Regions from separate parts of the Streptomyces pimonensis genome, predicted to be linked through region 2. Evidence: predicted binding sites of a transcription regulator. Region 2 holds the regulator's gene; the other holds the start of a gene.
The links. Region 2 encodes HspR, which represses chaperone genes until heat shock. Its sites were predicted from a motif close to TTGAGNNNNNNNNNCTCAA; they were not measured.
Positions count from the first base shown of each region.

Region 1: lon (endopeptidase La) is a predicted target of HspR. The motif match lies at 2,404-2,422, and genes of this name have one in related genera.

Region 1 covers NZ_JAHWZY010000002.1:197,862-204,843, forward strand. Annotated here, with positions in the region: gene KYY02_RS03460 (HAMP domain-containing sensor histidine kinase) at 1-742, opposite strand, end outside; gene KYY02_RS03465 (response regulator transcription factor) at 739-1,479, opposite strand; gene KYY02_RS03470 (spermine/spermidine synthase domain-containing protein) at 1,604-2,293, opposite strand; gene lon (endopeptidase La) at 2,445-4,880, shown strand; gene KYY02_RS03480 (lysozyme) at 5,055-5,879, opposite strand; gene KYY02_RS03485 (MarR family winged helix-turn-helix transcriptional regulator) at 6,110-6,604, shown strand; gene KYY02_RS03490 (protein phosphatase 2C domain-containing protein) at 6,622-6,982, opposite strand, start outside.
Region 2 covers NZ_JAHWZY010000009.1:29,550-36,531, reverse strand. Annotated here, with positions in the region: gene KYY02_RS11475 (helix-turn-helix transcriptional regulator) at 1-1,020, shown strand; gene KYY02_RS11470 (helix-turn-helix transcriptional regulator) at 1,045-2,076, opposite strand; gene KYY02_RS11465 (sugar ABC transporter substrate-binding protein) at 2,205-3,308, opposite strand; gene KYY02_RS11460 (heat shock protein transcriptional repressor HspR) at 3,583-4,032, opposite strand; gene dnaJ (molecular chaperone DnaJ) at 4,038-5,213, opposite strand; gene grpE (nucleotide exchange factor GrpE) at 5,250-5,918, opposite strand; gene dnaK (molecular chaperone DnaK) at 5,915-6,982, opposite strand, start outside.

The DNA.
Region 1 (6,982 bases), on a different contig from region 2:
CGACAAGCTCCGGCGGCGACACGTCGAGGTGCAGGTGGACGTCCGTACGGGTGTGGCTGCCCGATCCGGAGGCCATGCCCGCCCGGGCGGAGGCGACCATGTTGGCCTCCTTCAGCACCCCGGACAGATACGGCCACACCTCGAACCGCCGCTTCCGCAGCGGGACCACGCCGTTGTCCAGGCGGGACAGGTCGAGCAGCGTCTCCACGAGGCGTCCGAGGCGCTCGGTCTGCTTCAGGGCCGTGCGCATCGTCTCGGGGTCGGCCTGCGTGACGCCGTCGACGATGTTCTCCAGCACCGCGCGCAGGCCGGCGATGGGGGTGCGCAGCTCGTGCGAGACGTTGGCGACCAGTTCCTTGCGCTGGCGGTCCTGGGCCTCCAGCTCGTCGGCCATGACGTTGATCGCCTGAGCCAGGTCGCCCAGCTCGTCCCGGCGGTTCTCGCGCACCCGACGGGTGTAGTCGCCGTGCGAGATGGAGCGGGCCACGGCGGTCATGTCGTCCAGCGGCGCGGTGAGCGAGTGCGCCACGAACTGCGTGATGAGCAGCGTCGCGATCATCGAGAAGACCGTGATGAAGCGCAGCTCCGTCTTGGTGTGCACGGCGATCACCGAGAGACCGGTGGTGATCAGGACCGAGACGACGACCAGCGCGCCGAGCTTGGTCTTGATCGAGAACGGGCGCACACCGCCCCAGGGCCGCCGCGCCCCGGGGCCCCTGCGTCCGGCCGGGCCGTCGCTCATGGCGTCGGCGTCTCCAGGGCGTAGCCCACGCCGTGCACGGTGCGGATGCGCTCGGCGCCGATCTTCCGGCGCAGCGCCTTGATGTGACTGTCGACCGTGCGGGTGCCGGAGGCGTCCGCCCAGTCCCAGACCTCGGCCAGCAACTGCTCACGGGAGAGCACCGCGCGGGGGGTGCTCGCCAGGCACACCAGGAGGTCGAACTCGGTGGGCGTCAGATGGACGTCCTCGCCGCGCACCCGCACCCTGCGCTGAGCGTGGTCGACCTCCAGTTCGCCCAGGCGCAGGGTGCCGCTGCGCGGGGTCGTCGCGGCGAGGGCCGCCCGCTCCATGCGGCGCAGCAGCACGTGCACGCGTGCCGCCAGCTCCCGCATGGAGAAGGGCTTCGTCATGTAGTCGTCGGCGCCGACGCCGAGGCCGACCAGCATGTCGGTCTCGTCGTCGCGCGCGGTGAGCATCAGCACCGGCACCGGACGCTGGGCCTGCACGCGCCGGCAGACCTCCAGACCGTCGAAGCCCGGCAGCATGATGTCGAGGATCAGCAGGTCGGGCTGCCAGGCCTCCGCCGTGTCCACCGCGGACGGGCCGTCGCCCGCCGTTTGCACCAGGAATCCCTCGGCGCGCAGGCGGGTCGCGATGGCGTCCACGATCGTCGCGTCGTCCTCGACCACCAGGACCCGGCGCTGGGCGCCGGGAGTGGTCGCGGCCGTGCCGTTGTGGGAGGTCTGTGTCTGCTCCATCGCCCGCCCCTGAGGTGTGCTTTTTCCGGAATCCGTGGGGTGATCCGTCGTCTGCGCATCGCTGCGATTGACGCTTGAATGACCGCGCCAGGGCAGCAGCGTACGGGGAGGCGCCGGGGCTTTGCTATCCAGGGCGGACGCCGAGGTGCACCACGTCCGGAACGCCCCGGGCAACGGGGATCTCTTCGGTACGCACCTGCTGGAACCCGGCATTCCGCAAGGTTCCCTCGAATTCCGGGGACGGTTTCGCCGACCACACGGCGAGTACCCCGCCCGGCTTCAGCACCCTTGCGCAGGCGGCCAGTCCGGCCGTCGAGTAGAGCCCGTCGTTGCTCTCGGTGACGGTCCAGCCGGGCCCGTTGTCGATGTCGAGGCAGAGCGCGTCGAACGTGTCCGGCGTCTCATCGACGTAACGGACGAGGTCTGCCTCGACGATCTCCGTGCGCGGGTCGGCGAGGGCCCGCGCGGAGAGTTTGGCCAGCGGCCCCGCGCGGTGCCACTCGATGATCGCCGGCTCGCGTTCCACCACGGCGATCCGTCCCCAGCGGGGCTGCCCGGCGGCGTGTGCGAGTGAGAAGCCGACCCCGAGACCGCCGATCAGGACGTGCGGGTCCGCCGCGCGTGCGTCGAGGGCGGTCAGGGCGGCGTCGACGAGCCGCCGTTCCGAACGGCCGTCGGAGGTGTCCATCAGGAAGCAGCCGTTGGCGATGATCTGCAGCAGGTCACCGTGCCTGCGCAGCACGACCTCGCCGTACGGGCCCTCGCGGCGGTCCAGGACTTCGGGGGGTTCGGGAATGTCGTACGGGGTGGACATGCGTTCATCCTGGCAGCTTCGTCCCGTCGGCGATCAGGGGCTTCGGCGCCCCGGATCGGTGATCGCTCAGAGCGAACAGGCCTTCGGGAACATTCGGCGGCTCACATGCATTGAGTCGGCATAGCTCAACTTGACTGCCGAAGGGGAGATCATGGCTGCTGAGTCCACATCGCTCGCCCTGCCTGTGCTGCCGCTCGACGACGAGGTCGTGCTGCCCGGGATGGTGGTTCCGCTGGACCTGAGCGATTCCGAGGTGCGCGCCGCGGTGGAGGCCGCCCAGGCCGCCGCCGGGACGGAGTCGGGAAAGCCCAGGGTGCTGCTGGTGCCACGCGTCGATGGGACCTACGCCGGCACCGGCGTGCTGGGCACGGTCGAGCAGGTCGGCAGGCTGGCCGACGGCGATCCCGGTGCCCTGATCCGCGGCCGGGGCCGCGTACGGATCGGTGCCGGGACCACCGGGCCGGGCGCGGCGCTGTGGGTGGAGGGCACCCGCATCGACGAGAGCGTGCCCGAGCCGCTGCCGGGCCACGTGACCGAGCTGGCCAAGGAGTACAAGGCGCTCGCCACCGCCTGGCTGCGCAAGCGCGGCGCCTGGCAGGTCGTCGACCGCGTCCAGGCCATCGACGACGTCTCCGCGCTCGCCGACAACTCCGGCTACTCGCCGTTCCTGACCACCGAGCAGAAGGTCGCCCTGCTGGAGACCACCGATCCGGTGGCCCGGCTGAGGCTCGCCACCCAGCAGCTGCGCGACCATCTCGCCGAGCAGGACGTCGCCGAGACCATCGCCAAGGACGTCCAGGAGGGCGTCGACAAGCAGCAGCGCGAGTTCCTGCTGCGCCGCCAGCTGGAGGCCGTCCGCAAGGAGCTGCGCGAACTCAACGGCGAGCAGGAGGGCGAGGAGTCCGACGACTACCGCGCCCGCGTCGAGGCCGCCGACCTGCCGGAGAAGGTCCGGGAGGCCGCGCTCAAGGAGGTCGGCAAGCTGGAGCGGTCCTCCGACCAGTCGCCCGAGGGCTCCTGGATCCGCACCTGGCTCGACACGGTCCTGGAGATGCCGTGGAACGAGCGCACCGAGGACGCCTACGACATCCGGGGCGCCCAGGCGGTCCTGGACGCCGAGCACGCGGGCCTGGCGGACGTGAAGGAGCGGATCACCGAGTACCTGGCGGTGCGCAAGCGGCGCAGCGACCGGGGCCTGGGCGTCGTCGGCGGACGGCGCGGCGGCGCCGTGCTCGCCCTCGTCGGCCCGCCCGGTGTCGGCAAGACCAGCCTCGGCGAGTCCGTCGCCCACGCGATGGGCCGGAAGTTCGTCCGCGTGGCCCTCGGCGGTGTCCGCGACGAGGCCGAGATCCGCGGCCACCGCCGTACGTACGTCGGCGCGCTGCCCGGCCGGATCGTGCGGGCGATCAAGGAGGCCGGGTCGATGAACCCGGTCGTGCTCCTCGACGAGATCGACAAGGTGGGGTCGGACTTCCGGGGCGACCCGGCCGCCGCACTGCTCGAGGTCCTCGACCCGGCGCAGAACCACACCTTCCGGGACCACTACCTGGAGGTCGAGCTCGACCTGTCCGACGTCGTGTTCCTGGCGACGGCCAACGTCCTGGAAGCCATCCCGGAGGCCCTCCTCGACCGGATGGAGCTGGTCCGCCTCGACGGCTACACCGAGGACGAGAAGATCGTCATCGCCCGTGACCACCTGCTCCCGCGCCAGCTGGAGCGCGCCGGACTGGCCGGGGACGAGGTCACGATCGACGAGGGCGCGCTGCGCAAGCTGGCCGGCGAGTACACGCGCGAGGCCGGCGTGCGCACCCTGGAGCGGTCCATCGCGCGGCTGCTGCGCAAGGTGGCGGCCCGGCACGAACTGGGGGAGCGGGAACTCCCGTTCACCGTGACGGACGCCGACCTGCGCGACCTGATCGGCCGGCCGCACCACGTGCCCGAGTCCGCCCAGGACCCGGCCGAGCGCCGCACCGCCGTCCCCGGCGTCGCCACCGGGCTCGCGGTGACCGGCGCGGGCGGGGACGTCCTCTACGTGGAGGCGTCCCTGGCCGACCCGGAGACGGGCGCGGCGGGACTGACCCTGACCGGCCAGCTGGGTGACGTGATGAAGGAGTCCGCGCAGATCGCGCTGAGCTTCCTGCGCAGCCACGGCGCCGAGCTGGAGCTGCCGGTGGGCGATCTGAAGGACCGGGGCGTGCACATCCACTTCCCGGCGGGCGCGGTGCCCAAGGACGGCCCGAGTGCGGGCGTCACCATGACCACCGCCCTGGCCTCGCTGCTCTCCGGCCGGCTGGTCCGCACGGATGTGGCGATGACCGGGGAGGTCTCGCTGACCGGGCGGGTGCTGCCGATCGGCGGGGTGAAGCAGAAGCTGCTCGCCGCGCACCGCGCGGGGATCACCACCGTGATCATCCCCAAGCGCAACGAGCCCGACCTGGACGACGTCCCGGCGGAGGTGCTGGACAAGCTCGACGTCCACGCCGTCACCGACGTCCGCCAGGTCCTGGAACTGGCGCTGTCGCCCGCGACGAACGGCGCGGCGCCGGAGGTTCCGGTCGCCGCGGTGGGAGCGTCCCCCGGGCTTTAGGCACGGAGGGAGGAGGCGGCCGGGCGGGTGAAGACCCGGGTCCCGTGAGGGAGGCCCGGGTCTTCACCGCGCCCGGGGCCGGCCTGTCGGTCGGTCGAGTGCGAAGGCCCGCGCCCGGGGCCGGCCTGTCGGTCGGTCGAGTGCGAAGGCCCGCGCCCGGGGCCGGCCTGCCGGTCAGCCGAGTGCGAAGGCCCGCAGCCGGTCCAGGGCACCGTTGAAGAGGTCGTGGTCCCCGACGGTCGGGCCGGTCGAGGTGTACTGCCACATCGTGTAGGCGTTCCAGCCGGCGGGCAGTTCACCCACGGTGGAGGCGTACCGGGCGATCCACAGCGGGGTGGTGGCGGCGAAGCCGGCGTAGTTGCCGGTGCACTGCTTCCACCAGCTGGTGGCCGTGTAGAGGACGGCGTCGCGGCCGGTGCGGTACCGGTACCGGTCCAGGAAGTCGCGGATCCAGCTCACCATCGCGCTCCGCGACTTGCCGTAGCAGGCGTCGCCGTACGGGTTCCACTCGATGTCGAGCACGCCCGGCAGGGTCCGTCCGTCCGCGGACCAGCCGCCGCCACGGTCGACGAAGTAGTCGGCCTGGGCGGCGCCGCTCGCCGTGTCGGGCGTGCCGAAGTGGTAGGCGCCGCGGATCATGCCGACGTCGTAGGAGCCGCCGTACTGCTGGGAGCGGTACGGGTTGGTGTAGTACGTCCCCTCCGTGGCCTTGACGTAGGCCCAGCGGACGCCGCTGTTCCACAGGGTTCTCCAGGCGACGTCGCCCTGGTGGCTGGAGACGTCCACGCCCTCCGTCCGGGTGGTGCGGACCGTGGGGAGACCGCCGCGGCCGTCGTGGGCGAGCACGCCCATGCCCATGTGGGCGGAGCCGCGCGGAGGAGCGCCGGGAGCGGATCCGGCCGCGACGGCCGGGCGGGGGAGGGAGAGCACCGCGAGCAGGACCGCACCGGCGGTCGCGAGCGCGCGTATGCGGGGGAGGGCGGATCTGTGCACAGGCATGACGCATCTCCGAAAGGTCGGTGTGGGGCGAACCCGGAATGTGTCCTACGTCCTATGTGGGGGCATGCCACGCAATCGCCTGGTAAGGAGACTGCGTACGTGGACCGCGGCGGGGGCGAGACGTCCGCGCGCTGCCACTGGTCCACGCCTGCGAAATACTGGTGGAGCTGCGGCGACGTCGCCACTTGGCGGAAGACTTTCAGAACCGGAAAACCGAAGCAGGGGCAGACGTGCACGAAGACGGACAGGGCGGCGAGGAGCGCGCCGCCTCCCCGGAGCCCGCGCAGGGTGTGGACCAGCCGGGGTTCCTCGCGCTGGAACGTGAGTTGACGGTGTTGCTGCGGCGCGCCCGGGCCAGCCAGGGGGAGATGGCCCGCGCGGTCCATCCTGACCTGGAGCCCTCCGCGTACGGGCTGCTGATCCGTCTGGACGAGTGCGGCCGGCAGCGGGCCACCGAGCTCGCCGCCTACATCGGCGTCGGCAAGGCGACGATGTCGCGTCAGTTGCGCGCGCTGGAGGAACTCGGTCTCGTCGCCCGCGAGCCGGACCCCGCCGACGGCCGTGCCTGGCTGATCGCCCTCACACCGGAGGGCCGCGCACGGGTCCGCAAGGTCCGTGAGGCCCGCCGCGCCCGCTACGCCGGACGGCTCGCCGACTGGGACCCCCGCGAGGTCACGGAACTCGCCCGGCTGCTGGGCCAGCTGAACCGGGGCATGGAGAAGTGACCCCGTACGGACTACCGCTACCGGAGTGACAGCTCGGCGTACACCACCGTCGCGTCGTCGTGCGTCTTGCCGCGGCGCGGCGGCACCCGGCCCGCGTCCGCCCGTTCCTGGGTCCGTACGCGGTCCACCAGGGACCGGGCGCCCTCCTCGCGGACCAGGGCGAGGCAGTCCGCCCAGTCGCCCGCGTGGAACCGCTCCACCCAGCGCGCCGCACCGTCCGTCAGGGCGGCCAGGGCGCGCACCTCGTCGCGCGGCAGCGAACCGGTGACCGCGCGGGAGGCCACGGAGGGATCCGCCGCCGCCGTGAAGAAGCCGCCCTCCTTGTTGCGCAGCGTGGTGTCCACCAGGGCGTGACTGGCCAGGGCCGAACGGGGCAGC
Region 2 (6,982 bases):
ATGTTCAGGACCCTGTGGGGTGGAGATTTGGGAACAAAACAGACCAAGGCGGTACATCCTCACGCGGTGACTGAGCTGTGCGAGGAGGGGGGGCGACTGTACGCGAATGCTCTGCGCGCGGGACGTATCGCCCGCGCCGACGTGGAACCCGCGCCCTGCTTGATGGACTTCGCCCTCCTTCACCCGGATCCCGACGATGCGCGGTGGTTGCGGCCGGTGCTTCCCTCGATCGCGCTGGCCCAGCGATTGAGCCCCATAGAACGGGAGATCACCGAACGCAGGCGCCTGTCGATAGAGCTCGCCGACACTTTCGAGCCGTTCATGTCCCTGAGCGCCCAGGAGATCGCTCCCACCCACGCGATCACGGTGCTCGAGGGCAACGACCGCATCAACAGCGCGCTGGACCTGGCCACCGCACAGTGCCGCGCGGAGATGCTCACCGTCCAGCCGAGCGGGTACCGGCCCGAGCGCAGCCTGCTCCAGGGGTTCGAGCGCGACCGGCTGCTCACCGAACGCGGCGTGCGCATACGCACCCTCTACCAGCACACCGCCCGGTTCAACCCCGAGCGCCTCTCCTACGTCGAGCAGTTCGCCAAGGGGAGGGCGGAGTACCGCACCATCGACGAGCTGGTGGAGCGCCTCATCATCTGCGACGAGGCGGTCGCCTTCATCCCCGTGCGCGACGACCGTCAGGTCGCCCTGGAACTGCGGCACACCGGCCTCGTCCGTTACCTGATCAAGGTCTTCGAGTTCATGTGGAGCCGCGCGGTCCCGCTGGCCGCCGGCACCCCCTACGAGACCGCGCCCGACGGCATACCGGAGATCCAGCACTCCATCGCCAAACTCCTGGTGGAGGGCCACGTGGACGAGGCCATCGCCCGCCGCCTCGGCATGAACGTACGGACCTGCCGCGCCCACATCGCCAAGCTCGCCGCCACTCTCGGCAGCGGCAGCCGGGCCCAACTCGGCTACCTCATCGCGGAGTCCGGGATCCTGAACCAGGAGGGAGCAGCGGAGTGACCCCGCCGGCTCGGGCGGGCCGCCTCACCGGGCGGGCCGGGCCCCCCGGCCGGGCGAAGTGGCGGCGGAGCGCCGGAAGCCGTCCAGTCCGGCCTGGGCGATGCGGACGCCCAGCTGTGTGCGGCTGGCCGCGCCCAGCGTCTCCGACAGGCGGGCGATGTGCGCCCGGCAGGTCCGCACGCTGATGCCCAGCCGCTCCGCGATCACCGCGTCCTGGTGGCCCTCCGCGAGCAGGGACGCGATGGACCGCTCCCGGTGCGAGACGCCCTCGATGCCGGTCTCGGGCAGCGGGGCGGTCAGCGGGATGGCGAGCCGCCACAGCCGGTCGAAGACCGTGCCCAGGTACTCCACCAGCGCCGGGTGGCGCAGCTCCAGCGCCATGGTGCGCTCGGCGTTGGCGGGGATGAAGGCGACCGTGCGGTCGAAGAGGATCAGCCGGTCGATCACCTCGTCCAGCGTGCGCGCCTCCACCGCGTCGCCCATCAGCTCCAGGTAGCTGAGCAGCCCGTGCCCGTGCCGGGCGACGTGCGTGTACAGGTCCCGCATGCGCACGCCCCGGCCGCGCAGCGTCGTCGCCCGGTGCAGGCCCTCCGACAGCTCCGCCTCGCGCCGGATGCCGCCCGGCTGGACGGTGAGCACCTCGGTGGTGCACGCCTGTGTCGCCTCGTCCATCGCGGCCTGGATACGGGCCAGCCCGTCCAGCACCCTGATCGCCGGGCCCTCCGCCGCGGACCGTGACGCGGGCACCGGGCGGTCCAGACCGGCGTACCACTCGAAGGCCTCGACGGCCGAGCCGACCCGGCGCTGGCTCGCGCTCACCTCGTCGTACATCCCGCGCAGCAGCCGGGCCATGACCTCCTGCGGGGAGGTGGGGACGAGCCAGTCCATGTCGTCGGGGTCGGGGTGCAGCAGGGCCAGTTCCAGCAGGCAGGGCACCGGCTCCGCGTCCCGGCGCGGCAGCCGTCCGCGCCGTACGGCCCGGGAATACACGCGATCCCCGGCCTCGCACAGTCGGTCAGCACCGTGTGGATGCCCGTCCGTCCCGTGCCCGGCCATCGCCCGTCCCACCCTCGGTTCAGCCCCTTTCCGAAGCGCAACTATGCGCGGCGGGAACCGGCTGTGCAACACGGGCGGAGCCCGCCGCCGGTCGAGGGACCGGCGGGTGGCCGGATATCGACGGGCGGCTACTTCAGTCCGGCCGCCTCGCAGGCCGCCGCGAACTCGGCGGTGCAGATGTCCGAGACCTTGTAGATCCCGTCGGCGATCACGGTCTCCTCGATGTTGTCCTTCGTCAGCGCGACCACGGGCACGAGCTGCGCAGGGACGTCCCTGTCGGTGGGGCTGTTCACCCGGTCGCGGGTCAGCGCGTCGAACTGGATGCCCTTGCCCTGGACCTTCGCCACGGCCATCTCGGCGGCGCTCTCGGCCTCGTCCGGGTAGGACTTGTACACGCTCATGTACTGCTCGCCGACGAGGATGCGCTGCACCGCCGCGAGTTCGGCGTCCTGGCCGGTGATCGGGGGCAGCTCGGTCACGCCGGCGGCCTTCAGCGCCTTGACGATGCCGCCCGCCATGCCGTCGTTGGCGGAGTAGACCGCCCTGATCTCGCCCGCACCGATCGCGTTGATCGCCTCGGCCATGTTGGCCTGGGCGTTCTCCGGCTTCCAGTCCTCGGTGTCGTAGGACTTGGCGATCGTCACCTTGTCCTTGAACTCGGAGAGCGCGCTCGCCTTGAACTGCTTGGCGTTGGGGTCGGTGGGCGAACCGTTCATCATCACGATCTTGTCGGTGACGGCGGTCTCCCCGAGCGACTCCAGCAGGGAACGTCCCTGCACCTCGCCGACCAGCCCGTTGTCGAAGGAGATGTACGCGTCGATCGGGCCCTCGGCGAGACGGTCGTAGGCGATGACGGGGATGCCCGCGTCCTTGGCCTTCCGCACGCTGTCCCCGATGCCGTGCGCGTCGACCGGGTCCAGCACGATGACGTCGACCTTGTCGTCGATCATCTGCTGCATCTGGCTCGCCTGCTTGTCGGCGTCCGCCTCGGCGTTGGCGTACTCGACGGTGCCCTTCTTGTTGGTGAGCGACTCCACCTTCGCCTTGAAGATGGGGTAGTCGAACTGCTCGTACCGGGTGTTGGTCTTCTCCGGGAGCAGCAGCCCGACGGTGATGTCGTCGCCCTTGCCCGGACTCGCGTCGTCGCTGCTCCCCGTCGCGTTGAGCACGCCGCATCCGGCGAGCATGACGGACATGGAGGTGGCGGCCACGGATATGGCGATACGACGCATGCGGAGGCTCACTTCAGGTGCGTTTCGGACGTGGGCACGACTTTGCGGCCCATGTGACTGAAAAGCCAACCCTCAGCCCTCATCTGCGTCAAGGTCGGCCGCTTAACGAGATGGACACGGCACGGTGTGCCGAACTCGTGAGAGACCCGCGGACGTCCGGCGAGGATCTTCTGGACACGCAACTACACGATAGTCACACACGTATCCGTGCATAAGCCGGGAGGCCCGGAGGTCCGCTCGACCTCCGGGCCTCCCGGCACTCCGCGCCCGCGCCTCAGTCCGGCTGCTGCCGCTTGGGCCGCCACACCACCAGCGCGCTGGTCTGCTGCATCTCCTGGTACGGCACCAGGTCGCGGCGGTACGAGGCGTGCACCGCGGCCTCGCGCTGCCGCATCGCCGTGGCCGCCCCGTCGAGGGCGCCCTCCAGTTCGGCCACACGGGACTGGAGGGCGGCGACCTGGTTCTCCAGTTCGATGATGCGCTTGATCCCGGCCAGGTTGATGCCCTCGTCCTGCGACAGCTGCTGCACCTGACGGAGCAGTTCGATGTCACGGGCCGAGTAACGGCGGCCCCGGCCGGCCGTGCGGTCCGGCGACACGAGACCCAGCCGGTCGTACTGGCGCAGCGTCTGCGGGTGCAGACCGGAGAGCTGGGCCGCCACCGAAATGACGTAGACCGGGGTGTCCTGGGTCAGTTCATACGGATTGCGTCGACGGCCGTCCATGCAGATCAAGCTCCCTTCGCGGCCTGGAACAGCTCCGCCCGCGGATCGTCGTCCGCGGTCGCCTCGCGATACGCCTCGAGCGCGTCACGAGCCTTCCCCGACACGTCCTTGGGAACACTCACCTCCACGGTGACCAGCAGATCACCGCGGCTGCCGTCCTTGCGGACCGCGCCCTTGCCCCGGGCCCGCATGGTGCGCCCGTTGGGCGTGCCCGGCGGCAGCTTCAGCGTGACCGGCGGACCCCCCAGTGTCGGGACCCGGATCTCGCCGCCGAGGGCGGCCTCGGGATACGTCACCGGGACCGTGACGGTGAGGTTGTCGCCCTTGCGGCCGAACACCGGGTGGGCGCCGACGTGCACGACGACGTACAGGTCGCCGGCGGGACCGCCGCGCTCGCCCGGCGCTCCCTTGCCGCGCAGCCGGATCCGCTGGCCGTCGCTGACGCCCGCGGGGATGCGCACCTGCATGGTCCGCGAGGACTTGGCCCGGCCGCTGCCCTTGCAGATCTCGCAGGGCTCCTCCGCGATCAGACCGCGGCCCTTGCAGTCGGGGCAGGGGTCGGTGAGCGAGAAGCCGCCCCCGGAGCCCCGCGCCACCTGGCCGGTGCCGACGCAGGTCGGGCACACACGCGGTGTGCCGTTCTTGTCGCCGGTGCCCGAACAGGCCTTGCAGGGCGCCTGCGACGACATCCGCAGCGGAACCGTCGCACCCTCGATCGCCTCGGTGAAGCTGAGCGTCACCTCGGACTCGATGTCCTGGCCGCGCCGCGGCTGGGTACGCGTGGCCCCCGCTCCGCCGCGGTTGAACAGGCCCCCGAAGACGTCACCCAGGCCGCCGCCGAAGCCGCCCGCCTGCTGGCCGCCGGCCTGGCCTCCGAAGAGGTCGCCCAGGTCGAAGTTGAAGGAGCCGCCGCCCGCGCCCGGCCCCGGGCGGAAACCGCCGTTGCCGAAGAGCGCGCGCGCCTCGTCGTACTCCTTGCGCTTCTTGGGGTCGCCGAGGACGTCGTTCGCCTCGGAGATCTCCTTGAACCGCTCCTCCGCCCTGACGTTGCCCTTGTTGGCGTCCGGATGGAACTCGCGGGCGAGCTTCCGGTACGCCTTCTTGATCTCGGCCTCGGTGGCGTCCTTGGGGACGCCGAGGACCTTGTAGAAGTCCTTCTCGATGAAGTCCTTGGTGCTCATCCCCGACGTCCCTCCTTCCCTGCGTCTGTTCCCACGTCAGCCCTCGTCCGGGCCACCGCTCTCCTTGTTCTCCGAGTCGGCCTGCGCCTCGGTGCTCTCCTCGGCCGGCTTGACCGTCTGCGCGCCGGGCTGCGGTTCGGCGACGGCCACCCGCGCGGGGCGGATGGTGCGCTCGCCGATGCGGTACCCCGGCTGCAGGATCGCCACGCACGTCGTCTCGGTGACGTCCGGCGCGTAGCTGTGCATCAGCGCCTCGTGGATCGTCGGGTCGAAGGGCTCGCCCTCCTTGCCGAACTGCTGGAGGCCCAGCTTGGCCACGATGGTCTCCAGCGATTCGCCGACGGACTTGAAGCCGCCGACCAGCTCGCCGTGTTCCCGCGCGCGGCCGACGTCGTCGAGCACCGGGAGCAGCTCGCTCAGGAGGTTCGCCACGGCGACCTCCTTCACCGCGATCCGGTCACGTTCGACCCGGCGCCGGTAGTTCTGGAACTCGGCCTGGAGGCGCTGGAGGTCCGCCGTGCGCTCGTTGAGCGCCGTGCGCGCCTGGTCCAGCTGGGCCACCAGTGCCGTTTCCTGGCCCGTGTCCCCGGCCGGGGCCGCCCCCTCCTCCTCGGAGGGCTGGGCGGCGGCCTTCGGCTCGGCTTCCTCGGAGGGGACGTCGGGCTGCTGCGACTGCTCGTCGAAGCCCGGGGTCTCCTCGGTCACGCCGCACCGTCCTTGCGGTCCTCGTCGACGATCTCCGCGTCGACGACGTCGTCGTCGGCCTTGGCCTCACCGGGGCCCGCGGACGCGCCGCCGGCCGCCTGGGCGCCCTGGGCGTCGGCGTACATGGCCTGGCCCAGCTTCTGGGAGACGGCCGCGACCTTCTCCGTGGCGGTGCGGATCTCGGCGGTGTCCTCGCCCTTGAGCTTCTCCTTCAGCTCGGCGACGGCGGTCTCGACCTCGGTCCTGACGTCACCGGGGACCTTGTCCGCGTTGTCGCTGAGGAACTTCTCGGTCTGGTAGACGAGCTGCTCGCCCTGGTTGCGGGACTCGGCGGCCTCGCGGCGGGCGTGGTCCTCCTCCGCGTACTTCTCGGCCTCCTGGCGCATCCGGTCGACCTCGTCCTTCGGCAGCGAGGAGCCGCCGGTGACGGTCATCTTCTGCTCCTTGCCCGTGCCCAGGTCCTTCGCGGTCACGTGCATGATGCCGTTGGCGTCGATGTCGAAGGAGACCTCGATCTGCGGGACGCCGCGCGGCGCCGGGGGCAGACCGGTCAGCTCGAACATGCCGAGCTTCTTGTTGTACGCCGCGATCTCGCGCTCGCCCTGGTAGACCTGGATCTGCACGGACGGCTGGTTGTCCTCGGCCGTGGTGAAGATCTCGGAGCGCTTCGTCGGGATCGTGGTGTTGCGCTCGATCAGCTTGGTCATGATGCCGCCCTTGGTCTCGATGCCGAGGGACAGCGGGGTGACGTCGAGCAGCAGGACGTCCTTGACCTCGCCCTTGAGCACACCGGCCTGGAGGGCGGCGCCGATCGAGACGACCTCGTCCGGGTTCACACCCTTGTTGGCCTCCTTGCCGCCGGTCAGCTCCTTGACGAGCTCGGCGACGGCGGGCATGCGGGTGGAACCGCCGACGAGGACCACGTGGTCGATCTCGGACAGCTGGATGCCGGCGTCCTTGACGACGTTGTGGAACGGCGTCTTGCAGCGCTCGAGCAGGTCCGCGGTCAGCTGCTGGAACTGGGCGCGGGTCAGCTTCTCGTCGAGGTGCAGGGGGCCCTCGGC